Regions from separate parts of the Xanthobacter sediminis genome, predicted to be linked through region 3. Evidence: riboswitches for the same ligand, from Rfam matches in the RefSeq annotation. Region 3 holds a riboswitch; each other region holds the start of a gene.
What was found. Region 3 has a riboswitch for cobalamin ahead of metE (5-methyltetrahydropteroyltriglutamate--homocysteine S-methyltransferase). Riboswitches for the same ligand answer to the same signal wherever they lie in the genome.

Region 1 (5,743 bases), on a different contig from region 3:
GCCCACGAGGTCAATATCGCCGGCCGAAAGGCGCAGCGGCACCAGCAGCGCGCGCACCGCCTCGGCATGGAGATCGGTGATGCGCCGTTCCGCCGGCGCCAGCGCCCCCGGCCGGTCGGTGCGGGCGTTCACACCCCGCGCATCGGCCATGGCCTGTTCCAGCAGGGCGCGGGTTTCGAGATCGTAGGGCACGGTCAGCGACGGCCCGAGCCAGGAGATGGCCTCCCCATCGGTGTCGATGAGGGCGGCGTCGATGCCGTCCATGGAGGTGCCGCTCATCAGCCCGACGACGCGCATGCCGTGCTTCCTCTCCCGCTTCGGTACCGGGCATGCCACGGGGGCGCCCTCCCCCCATGCAATCCGGCGCCGGACCTGATACACCACGCTTCCTTTCCGCGCGCGTAACGCGCCTCCAACCGACTGATCGCGATGACCACCTTCCGTTCCGATTTCCTGCGCACGCTCGACGCGCGCGGCTACATCCACCAGTGCTCGGACCTCGAGCGCCTCGATGCCAAGGCCGCGGAAGGGCCCATCACCGCCTATATCGGCTTCGATGCCACCGCCTCCAGCCTGCACGCGGGGCACCTGCTCTCCATCATGATGCTGCGCACCCTGCAGCGCACGGGGCACAACCCCATCGCCCTCATGGGCGGCGGCACCACCAAGATCGGCGACCCGTCCGGCAAGGACACCCAGCGCAAGATGCTCACCGACGAGCAGATTAACGCGAACATCGCGTCCATCCGCAAGGTGTTCGCCCGCTTCCTCGATTTCGAGGCGGGCGCCGTGATGGCCAACAACGCGGACTGGCTGGACGAGCTGAAGTACATTCCCCTGCTGCGGGAGGTGGGGCCGCACTTCACCATCAACCGCATGCTCACGTTCGATTCGGTGAAGCTGCGCCTGGACCGCGAGCAGCCGCTCACTTTCCTCGAATTCAACTACATGATCCTGCAGGCCTATGACTTCGTGGAGCTTTCCAAGCGCCACGGCTGCATCCTGCAGATGGGCGGCTCCGACCAGTGGGGCAACATCGTCAACGGCATGGAGCTGGGCCGGCGCATGCATGGGGCCGACCTTTTCGCCCTCACCACGCCGCTGCTCACCACCTCTTCCGGCGCCAAGATGGGCAAGACCGCCGGCGGCGCGGTGTGGCTCGATGCCGAGCTGCTCGCGCCTTACGAATACTGGCAGTACTGGCGCAATGCCGGCGACGCCGACGTGGAGCGCTTCCTGAAGCTGTTCACCGAGCTGCCGCTGGACGAGATCGCCCGCCTCGCCGCCCTGAAGGACCAGGAAATCAACATCGCCAAGGAGGTGCTCGCCACCGAGGCGACCACCCTGCTGCATGGCCGCGCCGCCGCCGAGCAGGCGCGGGAGACCGCGCGCGCCACCTTCGAGGAGGGTGCGCTGGCGGTGAACCTGCCCACGGTGGACGTGCCCGCCGCGCAGCTCGAGGCCGGCCTGGGGGTCGCCAACGCCTTCGTGCTGGCGGGGCTCGTCGCCTCCACCAGCGAGGCGCGCCGCCAGATCAAGGGCGGTGGGCTGAAGGTGAACGACGCCGCCGTGACCGACGAAAAGGCCGCGCTTACCCCCGCCGCGCTCACCGCCGAGGGCGTCATCAAGCTCTCCCTCGGCAAGAAGAAGCACGTGCTGCTGAAGCCGGTGTGAACGCGCCTGCCGCCGGCCCCGGCCGGGGCCGGCGGTGATGCCGCGGCGCAACAGTCGCCACGTATAAGGAATTGTGGCGGAAGGGGCGCGGAAGCGGGGCATTGACGTGCCGACAACCCCTCGCCTAGGTTGCGGCTTGACGGTATTCCTCCCAGAGGAATCAAAAGGGAATGCGGTGCGGGCGCGAAGCGCCCCATTCCGCAGCTGCCCCCGCAACTGTAAGCGGCGAGCCCTTCGCCGAAACGCCACTGGGCACTCGGGGCCTGGGAAGGCGGCGAAGGGCGATGACCCGCGAGCCAGGAGACCTGCCGTCGATCCGTGGTCACACGCGGGCTCATCGGGCGGGGTGTTCCGGTGGCGGGCTGGTTCGCGGCGCGCGGCCTTTAGGGCGGCGCGGTGCTCGGGCCCTCGTTCGCGGTGACGTGCCACTGGCGTCCCGCCCGAGGTCCGCATGTCCGCCGTCCCGCCTTCAGCCATCGCCTTTTCCGGCCACCTGCGCCGTATCGCCCCGCTCTCCTTCTCCGCGAGCCTCGTCGCCCTCCTGGCGGCGACTCCGGCGCTCGCCCAATCGGCGGGCGGCGCCCAGGCCGACGGCAGCCAGATCGAGCTTCCAGACGTGGTGGTGAGCGCCACCACCATTCCCACGCCCGCGAACGAGGTGGCGAGCTCCGTCACCGTCATCACCCGCCAGGAGCTGGACGAGACCCAGCGCCGCGACGTGCCGGACGCGCTGCAGTCGGTGCCCGGCCTCAATGTGGTGCAGACGGGCGGGCCCGGCGGCTCCACCTCCGTCTTCATGCGCGGCACCAATTCCAACCAGACCAAGATCCTGCTCGACGGCATCGACCTCGGCGACCCCTCCAGCGCCAACGGGGCCTTCGACCTCAGCACCCTCTACACCAACGATTTCGCCCGCATGGAGGTGCTGCGCGGCCCGCAGAGCGGCCTCTACGGCTCGGATGCCATCGGCGGCGTCATCTCCATGACCACCGAGCGCGGCTCGGGCCCGGCCAAGGCCGCCGGATACCTGGAGGCGGGCGCGCTCGGCACCTTCAACCAGGTCGGAAGCCTCACCGGCGGCTACAACGACAATATCGGCTATGCCTTCAATGTCGGCCACTTCGCCTCCACCGCGATCCCGGTGACGCCGCAGAACATCCTGCTTCCCGGCGAGGTGGCGAACAACAACAACTCCGACAACTGGACCTATTCCGGCCGCCTCGACGCCGACATCAACGACGCCTTCTCGGTGAACCTCGTCGCCCGCTACATCCAGACCCAGCTCGCCTACACCTCCGACCTCTACAATTACGCGACCTATACCGGCTATCCCGCGCCCATGCAGGACACCGGCTACGGCAAGTATTTCATCGGCAAGGCGGAAGGGCTGTGGAAGGCGCTCGACGACAAGCTGGTGAGCACTTTTGGCGTCTCCGCCACCGACTACCAGCGCGACAATGCCAGCCCCTATCCGGACAATGTGAGCGCCTATGACGGCGACCGGCAGACCTATTACTGGCGCTCCAACTACACCTTCATGCCCGGCCAGAGCATCCTCCTGGGCGTGGAGCGCTACAACGAGAGCATGACCAGCGAGAGCGCGTGGTCGAGCATGGACGCCAGCACCGGCGACACCGCCGGCTATGCCCAGCTCCAGTCCACCTTGTTCGAGCGCCTCTTCCTCGCCGCCAACGTGCGCTACGACAGCAATGACGACTTCGGCGACCACACCACCTGGCGCCTCGCCCCGGCGCTCCTGTTCCCGGAGACCGGCACCAAGCTGAAGGTCACCTATGGCACCGGCTTCAAGGCGCCCACCCTCTACCAGCTCTATGCCCCCTCGGGCGGCAACCCCGACCTTCAGCCGGAGGAAAGCACCGGCTGGGACGCCGGCTTCGAGCAGGCCCTGTGGCAGGACCGCGTGAGCTTCGGCGCCACCTATTTCAGCAACGACATCACGAACCTGATCAATTCGGTCCAGGTTTCCACCTATGTCTGGAGCAACTCCAACATCGCCAGCGTCACCACGGACGGCTGGGAAGCCTTCGTGGCCGTGAAGGTCACCGACAATCTCTCCGTGCGCGCGGACTACACCTATACCGACACCGTCGGCCACCCCGAGGACGGGGTTTCGCCCGGCTCCTGCGCGCCCACGGGCATCGACACCTGCACGCCCCTGCGCCGCCCGAAGAACAAGGTGTCGCTGGCGGTCAACTGGCAGCCGGTGGAGCCGCTCACCCTCACCGCCACCCTGGTGTATCTCTCCGACTGGTGGGACATCGACCGCACCACCTATGCCTTCGTGGAGCAGCCCGGCTACACCATCTTCAACGTGGCGGCGAACTACACCGTCAACCAGAACGTCAAGATCTTCGGGCGCATCGACAATCTGTTCGATGAAACCTACGAGAACCCCAACGGCTATCTGGCCCCCGGCATGTCCGCCTACGCCGGCCTGAAGCTCACCTACTGAGGACCGACGACCCGTGAAGCGCGCCTCCCCCCCTCCCCTTTCCGCCGCCGGCTTGGCCGGCCGGGGGGGAGCGCGCCGCATCCTGGCGGCGGCGGTGATCGCTGCCGCTGCGCTCGCCCCGGCGCTTTGCGCGCCGGCGCGGGCGGCCGGGCCGGAAGCCGCAGCCCCGCCCCGCCGCATCGTCTCGCTGAACCTCTGCGCCGACGAGCTGGCGCTGCGCCTCGCGCCCAAAGGCAGCGTCATTTCCGTCACCAGCCTCGCGGCCGATCCGGTGAGTTCCACGGTGACGGACCTCGCCGCCGGCATCCCGGTCAACCGGGGCCTCGCGGAAGAAGTGGTGCCGCTGGCGCCCGACCTCGTGCTCGCCGGCGCCTTCACCACACGCAGCACGGTGGCGCTGCTGCAGCGCTTCGGCATTCCGGTGATGGAGCTCACCATTCCCGCGAACCTGGAGGAGGGCTATGCGCAGATCCGCGCCGTGGCGGCCCGCCTCGGCGTGCCCGAGAAGGGCGAGGAGATGGTGCGGGAGATCCAGGACACCCTCGCCGCCGCCCCGCCGCCGCCCCACCCGGCCCCGCGCACTGTGGTGCTGCGCCCCAACGGCTTCACGGTCGGCCGCGACAGCCTGCCCGATGACCTCATGCGCCGGGCGGGGCTCGACAACGTGGCCGCCCGCCTCTCCCCCGACAAGCTCGGCCAGCTCTCCCTGGAGGAGATCCTTGCTGCCCGGCCAGACGTGCTGGTGGTGGATGACGAGCCCGGCGCGCCGCCCTCCCTCGCGCGGGAGATGATGCGCCACCCCGCCATCACCGAGGCGCTGGCGCACTGGCGCATCGCGCCCATGCCGCTGCGGCTGTGGGCCTGCGTGGGGCCGCAGCTCGGCGAAGCCTTCACGCGCCTGTCGAAGGCGGCCCATGCCGCGGCGCCGTCCGGCATCGCCGCCATGCCCGCCCCCACGCGGACACCCTGATGGACGACACCTTCGCGGAACCCGCTGCTTTGCCCCAGCCGCTGCTGCTGGCGCTGCTCTCGGTGCTGGCGCTGGCGCTGTTCGCGGTCTCGCTCGCCATCGGCTATGCCCCCATCGACTGGGGCGCCGCGGTTTCCGACATTCTCGCCGGCCGCCACGGGCTCGATGCCCTTGTGCTGGTGCAGCTGCGCCTGCCGCGGGCGCTGCTCGGCCTGCTGGTGGGCTTCAGCCTGGGCCTCACGGGGGCGGCGCTGCAGGGGCTGATGCGCAACCCGCTGGCCGATCCGGGAGTGGTCGGCGTCTCCGGCGCGGCGGCGCTGGGGGCGGTAACGGCCTTCTATTTCGGCGCGGCGGCCCTGTTTTCGCTGGCGCTGCCGCTCGGCGGCCTCGCCGGGGCGGCGCTCGCCACCGCCGTGCTGCTCGCCCTCGCCCGGCGCGGGGCCTCCACCACCGCGCTCATCCTGGCCGGCGTCGCGCTCAACAGCCTCGCGGGCGCCCTCACCACCCTCGCGCTCAATCTCTCTCCCAGCCCCTATGCGACCCTGGAGATCGTGTTCTGGCTGATGGGCTCGCTAGCGGACCGCAGCCTGCAGCACGTGCTGCTCGCCTTGCCTTTCATCCTGGTG
Region 2 (5,743 bases), on a different contig from region 3:
GGCGATCCGGGGCTCTACGACAGCACGTTGCGCATCGCATCGCGGCTCGATCCGCGCCCCCGCATCAAGGTGGTGCCGGGCATCTCGGCATTGCAGGCCCTCACGGCCGCACACGCCATCCCCTTCAACACCGTCAACGGCCCGGTCACCGTGACCACCGGCCGCCGCCTGCGCGATTTCGGCTGGCCGCAGGGCGCGGACACCATCGTGGTGATGCTGGACGGCGAATGCAGCTTCCAGGGGCTTGAGCCGGAGGGCCTCCACGTCTGGTGGGGCGCCTTCCTCGGCATGCCCGAGCAGGTTTTGGAGGCGGGCCCGCTGGCGCAGGCGGGCCCCCGCATCCTCGCCGCCCGCGCCGCTGCCCGCGCGCGGCACGGCTGGATCATGGATACCTATCTGCTGCGGCGCGGGTGAGCGCCCGGCCGGCGGAACAGCGCCGCCCCGGCAGCGCCCAGCGCCACCACCACCCCGCCGGCCGCAAGCAGGCTCGGCGGATGGCGGGCGATGTCCCGCCATTCCGGCATGATGACCTCGGCCGTGTTGAAGCTCTCGCTGCTGAACTGACAGATGACGTTGAAGGCGGCGTTACGCTCCAGCTCCCGCGTCATCTCCTGGTCGAGCTTCAGGGCCGCATCCTGCCGGCCCGGCATGTCCCGCATGTGCACGAGCAACGCGCGCAGCGCCGAAAGATAGGCGTGCATGCAGGCGTTGAAGGGGCTGTCCTCGTCGGCCACGCTGCCGGGCATCAGGCCCCACAGGCAATAGGTGCGCTGGAGCGCGGCGAAGTTCGCGAGCCGCCGGAAGGTGGGATCGGTCCGCATCTGGCTCTGCGCCGCGGCGCGGATGGCCGGCGCATAGCCCGCGATCACAGCCATCTCGCCATGGGTGAGGCCGGCGATCTCGAGCCCGCTCCGCTCGCCCTGCACCGTCTGCCGGTGGGCGTTGGCCGGAAGCGGCGCCAGCAGCGCCAGCCATGCCGGCACGAGCAACGCCAGCCGCCAGACGCACGCGCCGGAACGCCTTCCGCCCGCATCGGCTTCACTCTTCTTCATGCCGGGAGACGTCCAATCTCGCTTGAAGGGATCGAGAACGCGAGGGAGCCCATGCGGGCCACGGCCAGGACCCCGGGGGATGAATCATTTCCACCCGTGTGAAGGCCCGCACGTGCGCTGCGTGGATGGGGCGCGGCTTGCCGGGTTTGCACCAGAAGCGGGCACCAGCTCACGGCGATCGCGCAGGCCGTGAGCCGATAGTCCGCGGGCGGAGCCTCAACCTCCCCCAACCAGGAACACGCTATCGCGCGCCCGCCACGGGGGTGAGCCGCGCGGAGCCCGAGCCGGCATGAGCGAGGGTGCGTTCCGCCACGTACCCGAACAGCAGGCCCAGCGTCGTCCATATGATCGCCTGGAGGCCCAGGGAGGCGAGGCGGAACTGCCACAGCAGCGTGGCGGGGAACTGCTCGGGCACCTCGTTGACCGACGGCAGCGCGGCCTGGAGGAGCACCACGAGCAGCGCATAGGCGGCGACCCCGGCGAGCACGGCGTTCCAGGCGCCGAGCCCGGCGCGCAGCCGGCGGACGAGCGCCACCGAGGCGGAAGCGGCGACCAGCGAAGCCACCAGCATGGCGAAGTAGAGCTGGGTCCTGAGGCCGATGGTTTCCGGGTCGCCCACCGCCGGCGGATTGGGCGGATATTTCAGCCCCGGCACCAACACCAGCACGACGAAGCCGCCCAGCGCCAGAAGGCCCGCGGTCGCCCGCGGCGACAGGGTCGTCAGCCGGCCCTGGGAAAAGGCGAAGACCAGCGCGAACAGGCCGCCCAGGGCGGCGGAGAAGGTGACGACGCCCGTGAACAGGCCGACGCCGGCCTGCACTTCGCGGCTCACGAGCTCCGGCTCGGGCGCTTCGCCCTTCGCCTGGCCCGCGGCTTCCTCCAGTGCGATGGCGTGCGCCACCGGGGGTTCCCCGAACACCCGCGCGAACCCGAACGCGAGAAGTCCCGCGACCACGCCGACAAGCATGCCGCGCAGCAGGAGATTTCCGACCATGACGCGCTCCTCAGTGGCAGGGAAAGCCGAGGAGATGGCGCCCGTCGTGCACGAATTCGTGCACGTAGGACCCGGAAATGAGGGATGTGGCTCCCTCCTCCGCGCCGACGAAATAGATGGCGAGCAGGAGGATGAGACCAGCGAACACCGCCCACGGCAGGATCTCGCTCACCGGGATGGGAGCGGGGTGGACGGCAGGCTTCAGGACAAGATCAGACATGGCGCACTCCGGGGATGACGCGTCCCGCTGGGTGAATATGGTCGAGTGCGGATCAGATCTGACTTTCGGGACGACAATGAAGGCCCCGATCTACAGTGGCGCGACCGTGCCGGAATTTCACCGGCTTCCAATCGGCATTCGACGGCCCAAGCTAGGCGCCGGCACACCCGCGTGTCAACGGAATGTGGCATCGCGATGCCACGCCGTGGCATTTTGCATGGCATGCTACGCCTCACGCTCCTCAGCCACGCCCCCACCGCGGCCATGCGCCGGGCCGTCTTTCCGGCGGACGAGCCGGCAGAATCACAGACCCTGGCCGGCCTCGCGGGGCTGGCGGCGTGCCTGCCCCGCCACGACCGCGCGTTTACGAGCCCGGCCCTGCGCGCCCGGCAGACCACGGAGGCCCTTGGGATCGAGGCCGGGGCGGAGCCCGCCCTCGCGGATCTCGATCACGGCCCGTGGGCGGGGCACGGCATCGCCGACATCGCGGCATCCGAGCCTAAGGCCTTTGAAGCGTTCATGCGGGACGACATCCGCCCGCCCCAAGGCGGCGAGACCGTGGCGGCCCTCAAGGCGCGCCTCGCCGCATGGATGGAGCGCCAGAGCGGCGGGCGCGGGCACACGGTGGCGGTGACCCACGCGGCCGTGATCCGGTGCGCCGTCCTCCTCGCCCTGGAAGCGCCTGCCGCCGCCTTCTGGCGGATCGACGTGGAGCCGCTGAGCCTGACCGACCTGCGCTTCGACGGGCGGCGCTGGGCCTTGCGATCGCTCAACCGGAACCTCACGCGGGAGGCGTAGCGGCGCAGTCCGACGACACGACGCACCCTATTGCCGGAGCGGACCCGCCCCGCCGGGCGCCGACGCACGCCTGAGCGCGGCAGGATACGCGCGCGAGGCCCCCTTCTGCGGTCAGAGCTTGTAGGAGGTGCGGAACGCCCCCCAGTGGCGACCGGCGACGAAGATGGGCGCATCCACCTCGCGCATCATCACCACCTCGCCGCCCATCTGCCGGGCATAGACCTGCACCAGATAGGGCTTGGTGTTGCGCGCGGCCAGGAGGCCGGCGCGATCATCGAAGATGCGGCGGTTGCGGCTGTTGGCATTGTTCCACACAGGGTCGCCCGGCCGCTGCGGCTTGGAATAGCGGGCATTGTGCACCGGCAGATAGCCGTTGATGTCCACCGCCACGCAGAAGGCCAAGCTGCGGTCCTCTTCCACCATCGCCTCGATCAGCGTGGGCAGCAGTCGTTCGAGCAGCGGGAGGGAGGCGGTCTCCACCTGCTGGGGGTCGGAGCCCGGTACCGGCCGGTATTGGGTGTCGAACAGCTCCGGCTGCGAGATCAGCCTGTTCCGCAAGGCCTCCTCAAGGACGAGGCGCACCTTTTCGGCTCCCGCGCTGGCGCGGGCAATGGCGGGCGCCGCCTCCCTGGCGAGAGCAGCGAGGCGCGCCTTGACGGCCTCGTTCTCGCAATCATCGAAGGCCACATGGCAGCCGAGCGCGCTGATGCCCACCACCCGGCCGGCGAGAAGCCCCATGCCGCCCAGTTCCAGCCGCACCGGCGCGCCCACCACCGGCGCCGGAGAGAGCGCGGCGAGCAGCACCCCGCCCTGCGACAGGTCCAGCGTCTTCACGCTCTGGCTGGAGCCGGCGAAGCTGGCGCGGCCGTGGATCTCCACCGGCCAGCGCTCGAACCGGCGGCGATCGCCCATGGCGGTCTGCCGCAGCACGCTGAGGAGATGGCGGGCCATCTCCCGCACGCCGTCGGCCACCTGCGCGGTGCTGCGCTCGATCTCGGCGCCGGTTTCTGCGGCGGCGCCGGTGGCAGCGCTGATGGAAAGGGCACGCGACGCCACCGTCTCGGCAAAGCGCTCCACCCCCTCGGCGCTGCGGTGGATGTCGTCCATGGTGTCCGCCTGCCCGGCGACGGCATCGGCCACGCGGGCCGCCACCGGGCTGATCTCGGCGATGGTGGTGCCGATCCGGCCGATGGCCTGATCGCTGGCCTTCGCCGCGAGGGCGAGGCGCTCGATCTTCTGGGAGATGTCCTGCGTCGCCTTCTGGGTCTGGCCGGCCAGCGACTTCACCTCGTTCGCCACCACCGCGAAGCCCGCCCCCGCCGATCCCGCCCGCGCGGCCTCGATGGAGGCGTTCAGGGCCAGAAGATTGGTCTGGCGCGCGATGTCGGCGATCAGCGCGACGATGGCCTGGATCTGCGTGATGGCGCCGTGCAGTTCCTGGGTCGCGGCGATCACGTCGCGGCTCGCGGCCTCGGCCTCCCCCGCGAGGCGCCCGGAAACCTGGGCCTGACGGCCGATTTCCAGGGTCGTCTCCGCAAAGGCGCCGATGGCGCGGGCGAGCCCGGCGGCATTCTCCTTGGCGGAGGCGGTCTCGGCCGTCATCTCCTCGGCATCACCGCGGATACGCTCCATGTCGCGCACGCCCGCGGCGGCGCTGGCCCGCATGGCGCCACCCGCGCTCGCCAGCCGGGACTCCGCGCGGCGGATGTCGGCCTCCAGCAGGACGATCAAGTCGGCATCGGCAGCGGGCGCCGCCGTCTCGGCAGCGGCCGCCGGCTGGCCCTGGCTGTCCTGCAACCCCGCAACGCCCGGTTGCGGCGAGACGATGGCGGCGTCGATCCTGGCCGAGCTCCTGCCCGAAAATCCCCACATGGCGTGCTCCCATCCCTGAGCGAACGAAACCACGCGGCGGACCTGCGCGACCCGCCCGGGCACGTTCCCCGCCCGCCGGCCTCTCTTGCGGATGCCGTGGGGGCGTTGCGCCAGCTCGCGCGAACTGGCGTTGCCTTAGCCTAGCCATCTCCCGAGACGGGTTTCAAGTTGGCCTTAGGATCAAGAAATCTCCAAAACGGAAGTAACGAGCCGCCCCGAACCTCATGGCAGCCGATGCGGCTGCAACGACGCAAGCGCCTCCGCCGAAACGGCCCCGCCCTGCGCGGAGCCCGCCGCGCCGCTCGGACGAGGCGAGCCGTCGAGGTCCCCGGCGGAGGAACGCCGGCAGACAAGCTCGAAGCGGCATCCCCCGCCCGGCGCCTCGGCGACGCCGACGGTGAAGCCATGGAGCCCGGCGATGGCGGCGACGATGCTGAGGCCCAGCCCGTTTCCATCACTGTGGCGCTCGGGTGCCGAGCGGTAGAAGCGCTTGAAGACCTCCGCGCGTTCTGCAGGGGGGATGCCCGGCCCGGTGTCCTCCACGAAGACCACCGGCGCGCCATCGCGCATGCCGAGGCCCAGCCGGACCGTCCCGCCCGCAGGCGTGAACTTCACCGCATTGTCCACGAGGTTGGCCACGGCCTCGAACATGAGGTCGCAATCGCCGGTGATCTCCGCGTCCCCGTCCGCCATGTCCAGCGTGAGGCGGATCGCCTTCTCCTCGGCCGTGGGCTCATAGAGCTCCGCCACCTCGCGCAGCACCGGCGCGAGATCGAACGGGTGGAAGGCGGCCCGGCGGCGCTCGTG
Region 3 (5,743 bases):
TCTCCCCAGGCGCCAGCGCCGTCATGGTGGCGGGAGACGCGCACCAGCTCCACCGAAACGCCGGCGGCGACCGCGCGCTGAATGGCCTCGTTCACCCGGTGCACCGCATCGGCAACACGGTTGATGGCCTTCTCCTGCTCCGGACGCTCCTGCGCCACGACGGCCTTGAATTCGGCATTCATCCTCGATCCTCCTCGAACTGGGAACGGCAAGGAAAAGACGGGTGAGGGGCCCTGCCTTCCGGCGAAGCCCTGAACCGCGGGCGGGCGGCCCCTCACCCTTGCCCTCTCTCATCCGGCAGGCGGGCTGCCACGGCCCGCCGGCCGGCACGCGGGGGAGGTGCCGCCTTCCACGCCGAGAGAGGGAACGGGGCGGGAGGTCACTCCGCCGCGAACTGGTTCATGGTGTTGGCGTGTCCGCCGGCCTTCAGCGCCCGCTCGCCGCCCACCATCTCCTTGAAGGTGTCACCGAGATCGGAGCCCACCTCGTGCTGGTGCTTCACAGCCGAAACGCCGCGCCGGATCTCCTCGCGCTGAACCGTATTCACGTAAGCCTTCATGCGGTCGGCGCCGAAGTAGCCGTGGCTCAGCTCGTCCATGCTCTTGGCCGTGAGGTGGAAGGTCGGCAGCGTGATGAGATTGTGGAACACGCCGGCCTGCGCCGAAATATCCGCCTGGAACTGCGCGAGGCGCCGGTCCGCCTCCTGCCCCAGCTCGTCGCCGTCGAGCTTCGCGGACATGAGCTGGAGCCCATCCGGATAGCTCTCCGCCCCCGCGCGGCCCTGCGCGATCCATTCGGCGCGCACCTGCTTGCGCAGGTTGAGGGTCCAGTTGAAGGAGGGCGAGTTGTTGTAGGTGAGCTTGGCGCCCGGGACCACGGCGCGGATCTCCGCCACCATGCCCGCGATCTCCTTCACGTTGGGCGTGTCGGTCTCGATCCACAGGAGATCGGCCCCGCCCTGGGTGAGGGAGGCGATGCAATCCTCGATCACGCGGGCGCGGCCGGTGCCCGCCTTGAACGCGAACAGGCCGTTGGCGAGCCGCTCCGGGCGTACCAGCGCGCCGTCGAGCACGATGGCGAGCTCGCCTTCCCTCAGCGGGTCGGAGAGCGTGACCGGCGAGGTCTTCAGCCACTTGTTGTACTGGCTGGCGAGGTCGCCGGGTTCCCGGCTCACGGGGATCTTCTGGGTCAGGCCGGCACCGAGGCTGTCGGTGCGGGCGACGATGACGCCATCCTCCACCCCCAGCTCCTCGAAGGCGAGGCGGCAGGCGCGCAGCTTCTCGATGAAGTCCTCGCGCGGCACCGTCACCTTGCCGTCCTGGTGGCCGCACTGCTTGGCGTCGGACACCTGGTTCTCGATCTGGAGGCAGCAGGCGCCGGCCTTGATCATCTCCTTGGCGAGCAGGTAGGTGGCATGCTCGTTGCCGAAGCCCGCGTCGATGTCGGCGATGATCGGCACCACATGGGTCTCGAAACTGTCGATGGCGGCGATGGCCTCGGCCTCGGCGGCCCGGTCGCCCTTGGCGCGCGCGGCCTTGAGCGCCTTGAACAGGTCGTTGATGGCCACCTCGTCCGCCTGGCGCAGGGAGACGTAGATCTCCTCGATCAGGTCCGCCACCGAGGTCTTCTCATGCATGGACTGGTCCGGCAGGTGGCCGAAGCGGTTGCGCAGGCCCGCCACCATCCAGCCGGAAAGGTAGACGTAGGCGCCCTTCGCCGTGCCCTTCAGGCGCTTCACGGACTTGATCATCTGCTGCGCGTGGAAGCCCGACCAGCAGCCCAGCGACTGGGTGAAGCGGGAGGAGTCGGCGTCATAGGCCGCCATGTCGGCACGCATCACCCTGGCCATGGCGCGGGCGATGTCGAGATGGGTGTCGAATGTGTTCTGGAGGCGGAGCTGGATGATGTCGTCCACGCTCACGCCGCCGGCCGCCACGCCTTCGGGGAACCGCGCCTTCAGTTCGGCGGCGAGTTCGGCGTAGCTCTTGCGCTGGCCCATGGGGTCTTCCTCTTCGCGTTTCGGCTGCTGCGCACCGGCTGCGATTTGTCTTGCAGCCGGATCGTTTCCTCACAATATTTGCCAACGAGACAGCGCGGAATGACTGAAAATGCGTGGATTTGCGAGGCATAGACCGCTGATTTGCAAATGTTGCGAATCCCGGAGCCGGGCATGAAGAAGACCTTCGTCGGCGTGCGCCTGAAGCGGCTGCGGGAGGAACGGGGCCTCACCCAGGCGGCGCTGGCCCAGGCGCTCGGCCTCTCCGCCAGCTATCTCAACCAATTGGAGAAGAACCAGCGCCCCCTCACCGTGCCGGTGCTGCTGAAGATAAACGAAATCTTCGGCGTGGACGTGCAGCTGTTCTCGGAGGGGGACGAGGGGCGGCTGGTGGCGGACCTGCGCGAGGTGTTCGCCGATCCGCTCAACGGCGAGCAGGTGAGCCTCGCCGAGCTGAAGGAGGTCGCCTCCGCCATGCCCGCGCTCGGCCGCGCCGTGGTGGCCCTGCACCGGCGCTGGCGCCACGCGCTGGAGCGGGCGGATGCCATGGCGGGCGAGCTCGGCCTCGGCACCGGCGGCATCGCAACCCACGCCGCGCCCATGCCCTACGAGCAGGTGCGCGATTTCTTCTATGCCCACCACAACTACTTCGCGGAGCTGGACGAGGCCGCCGAAAAGCTGGCGCAGAACGCGGATCTCAGCGCCGGCGACATGGCCGAGGGCCTTGCCCGCCATCTGGAAGCGCGCCATGGCGTGCGCGTGGCGCGTGCCGAAGGCGAGAGCCAGCGCCGGTTCCTGCCCGGCGAGCGTGTATTGCGCCTCTCCCGCCGGCTCGACGACGGCCAGCGCGCATTCCAGATCGCCACCCAGCTCGCCTTCCTGGAGGCGGGCGAGGCCATCACCCGCCTCGCCCGCGCGGCGGCCCAGGGCGCGCCGGAAACCCACGCCCTCGCCCGCATCGGCCTCGCCAACTATTTCGCCGGCGCGCTGCTGATGCCCTACGGCGCCTTCCTCAAGGCCGCGGAGGCGGAGCGCTACGACATCGAGCGGCTCGGCGCGCGCTTCGGGGTCGGCTTTGAGACCATCTGCCACCGCCTCTCATCGCTGCAGCGGCCGGGGGCGCTGGGGGTGCCGTTCTTCTTCATCCGGGTGGACCGGGCGGGCAACATCTCCAAGCGCCAGTCGGCCACCGATTTCCACTTCTCGCGCGTGGGCGGCACCTGCCCGCTGTGGAACGTCTACGAGGCGTTCGCCCAGCCCGGCCGCATCCTCACCCAGCAGGCACAGATGCCGGACGGGCGCACCTATCTGTGGATCGCGCGCACCGTGCACCACGCCGCCGGGGGCTACGGCGATCCCGGCAAGACCTTCGCCATCGGCCTCGGCTGCGACATCCGCCATGCCGGGCGGCTCGTCTACTCGCGCGGCCTCGCCCTCGCGGACCCGGCTGCGGCGACCCCCATCGGAGCCGGTTGCAAGGTGTGCGAGCGCCCCGCCTGCCCCCAGCGCGCCTTTCCTCTCATCGGCCGCCCGCTGGCGGTGGACGAGAACCGCAGCGCCTTCACGCCCTATGCGGCGGGCTGAAGCGCCTGCAAATGAAATTACGACATAAGCATGTCCTTATATGGCGCTTGACAGCGTCATCTTCCCCGAACAGACTGCCCGGCGTCGAGGTTCCGCGGACCGGTTTTTCCGGCGCCGCGGCTAAGAGGGAAGCCGGTGCGAAGCCGGCGCTGCCCCCGCAACTGTCAGCGGCGAGCCAAGCTCCATCCATGCCACTGGGCGCAAGCCCGGGAAGGCGGACGCAAGGCCGTGACCCGTGAGCCAGGAGACCTGCCCCGGCAACAGAAACGTCCTCGGGCGGGGTGTCCCGGTGGTGCGCTCAGGCTCCGCCGGCTCCCGCCGCGCGGAGGCTCGACGCCTGCCCTCACGGCCCGCCCACAGCACAAGGGCTTCATGCCGTGACCGCCTCCGCCAATTTCCGCTCCACCATCCCCGTCGCCACCCTGGGCACGCCCCGCATCGGCCCGCGCCGCGAGCTGAAGGCCGCGCTCGAAAGCCACTGGGCCGGCAAGACCTCCGAAGCGGAGCTGCTCGCCGCCGCCGCCGCCCTGCGCGCGCAGAACTGGGCGCGGCAGAAGGCGCGGGGCATCACCGTCATCCCCTCCAACGACTTCTCGCTCTACGATCAGGTGCTGGACACCAGCGTGATGGTGGGCGCCATTCCCGAGGCCTACGGCTGGAGCGGCGGCAAGGTGCCGCTCTCCACCTATTTCGCCATGGCGCGCGGCAGCGGCGGCGCGGCAACAGGCGCCTGCGGCCACGTCCACCACGCCGGCGCGGGTGCCCCGGCCCAGGAAATGACGAAGTGGTTCGACACCAACTACCATTACATGGTGCCCGAGCTCGCGCCCGGCCAGCGCTTCGAGCTCGCCTCCCTCAAGGCCGTGGAGGAATATCGCGAGGCCAGGGCCCTGGGCTATGAGACACGCCCTGTGCTGCTCGGCCCCGTCACCTTCCTGAAGCTCGCCAAGTCCAAGGCGGCGGACTTCGATCCCCTCTCCCTGCTCGGAAACCTGCTGCCGGTCTACACGGACATGCTGCGCCGCCTCGTCGCCAACGGCGCGGAATGGGTGCAGGTGGACGAGCCCTGCCTGGTGCTCGACCTCGACGAGGCCACCCGTGACGCCCTGCGCCGCGCCTACGGCGCCTTCGCCCGCGCGCTGCCCAGCCTCAAGATCATGCTCGCCACCTATTTCGGCGCGCTCGACGACAATCTGGACACGGCTCTTTCCCTGCCGGTGGCGGGCCTGCACCTCGATCTCTCCCGCGCACCGGAACAGCTCGAAACGGTGGCGGCGCGGGCGCCGAAGGGCCTCGTGCTCTCGCTCGGCGCCGTCGACGGGCGCAACATCTGGCGGGCGGATCTGCCGGCCCTGGTGGAGCGCCTGAAGGATGTGGTGGCGCGGCGCGGCACCGATCATGTCCAGATCGCGCCCTCCTGCTCGCTCCTCCATGTCCCCATCGATCTGGACCAGGAGACCGATCTCGACCCGGAGCTCAAGTCCTGGCTGTCCTTCTCGCTGCAGAAGATGGACGAGCTGCGCGTGCTCGCCGCCGCGCTCTCCGGCGCGCGCGACGAGGTGAAGGTCGCGCTCGAGGCTTCCGCCGCGGCCGCCGCGACGCGACGCGCCTCGCCCAAGGTGCACAATGCCGCCGTCGCCTCCCGCATCGCCATGGTCACGGACGAAATGGCGCGCCGGAAGAATTCCTTCGCCGCGCGCGCCGAGCTGCAGCGGCGGCGCTTCGGCCTGCCGGCTTTTCCCACCACCACCATCGGCTCCTTCCCGCAGACGGAGGAGGTGCGCAAGGCCCGCGCCGCCCATGCCAAGGGCGCGCTCGACGACGGCGCCTACGCCGCCTTCCTGCGCGAGGAGACGGCGCGGGCGGTGCGCTGGCAGGAGGAGATCGGCCTCGACGTGCTGGTCCATGGCGAGTTCGAGCGCAACGACATGGTGCAGTATTTCGGCGAGCAGCTTTCCGGCTTCGCCTTCACCAGGCACGGCTGGGTGCAGAGCTACGGCTCGCGCTATGTGCGCCCGCCGATCCTGTTCGGCGATGTCTCCCGCCCCGCGCCCATGACGGTGGCGTGGTGGCGCTACGCCCAGTCGCTCACGCGGAGGCCCCTCAAGGGCATGCTCACCGGCCCGGTGACCATCCTCAACTGGTCGTTCGTGCGTGACGACA

Region 1: another riboswitch for cobalamin. It lies ahead of V5F61_RS15335 (TonB-dependent receptor plug domain-containing protein); the one in region 3 lies ahead of metE (5-methyltetrahydropteroyltriglutamate--homocysteine S-methyltransferase).
Region 2: another riboswitch for cobalamin. It lies ahead of V5F61_RS17360 (CbtB domain-containing protein); the one in region 3 lies ahead of metE (5-methyltetrahydropteroyltriglutamate--homocysteine S-methyltransferase).

What each region holds. Positions count from the first base shown of each region.
Region 1 is NZ_JBAFWH010000011.1:87,577-93,319, reverse strand. It holds gene V5F61_RS15345 (anhydro-N-acetylmuramic acid kinase) at 1-297, opposite strand, end outside; gene tyrS (tyrosine--tRNA ligase) at 430-1,674, shown strand; cobalamin riboswitch at 1,798-2,001, shown strand; gene V5F61_RS15335 (TonB-dependent receptor plug domain-containing protein) at 2,126-4,147, shown strand; gene V5F61_RS15330 (ABC transporter substrate-binding protein) at 4,161-5,117, shown strand; gene V5F61_RS15325 (FecCD family ABC transporter permease) at 5,117-5,743, shown strand, end outside.
Region 2 is NZ_JBAFWH010000015.1:44,035-49,777, forward strand. It holds gene cobF (precorrin-6A synthase (deacetylating)) at 1-414, shown strand, start outside; gene V5F61_RS17350 (hypothetical protein) at 393-1,052, opposite strand; gene V5F61_RS17355 (CbtA family protein) at 1,294-2,046, opposite strand; gene V5F61_RS17360 (CbtB domain-containing protein) at 2,057-2,266, opposite strand; adenosylcobalamin (AdoCbl) riboswitch at 2,268-2,422, opposite strand; gene V5F61_RS17365 (histidine phosphatase family protein) at 2,489-3,064, shown strand; gene V5F61_RS17370 (methyl-accepting chemotaxis protein) at 3,176-4,936, opposite strand; gene V5F61_RS17375 (sensor histidine kinase) at 5,159-5,743, opposite strand, start outside.
Region 3 is NZ_JBAFWH010000001.1:276,907-282,649, reverse strand. It holds gene V5F61_RS01105 (hypothetical protein) at 1-182, opposite strand, end outside; gene V5F61_RS01100 (isocitrate lyase) at 380-1,999, opposite strand; gene V5F61_RS01095 (short-chain fatty acyl-CoA regulator family protein) at 2,171-3,580, shown strand; cobalamin riboswitch at 3,651-3,851, shown strand; gene metE (5-methyltetrahydropteroyltriglutamate--homocysteine S-methyltransferase) at 3,958-5,743, shown strand, end outside.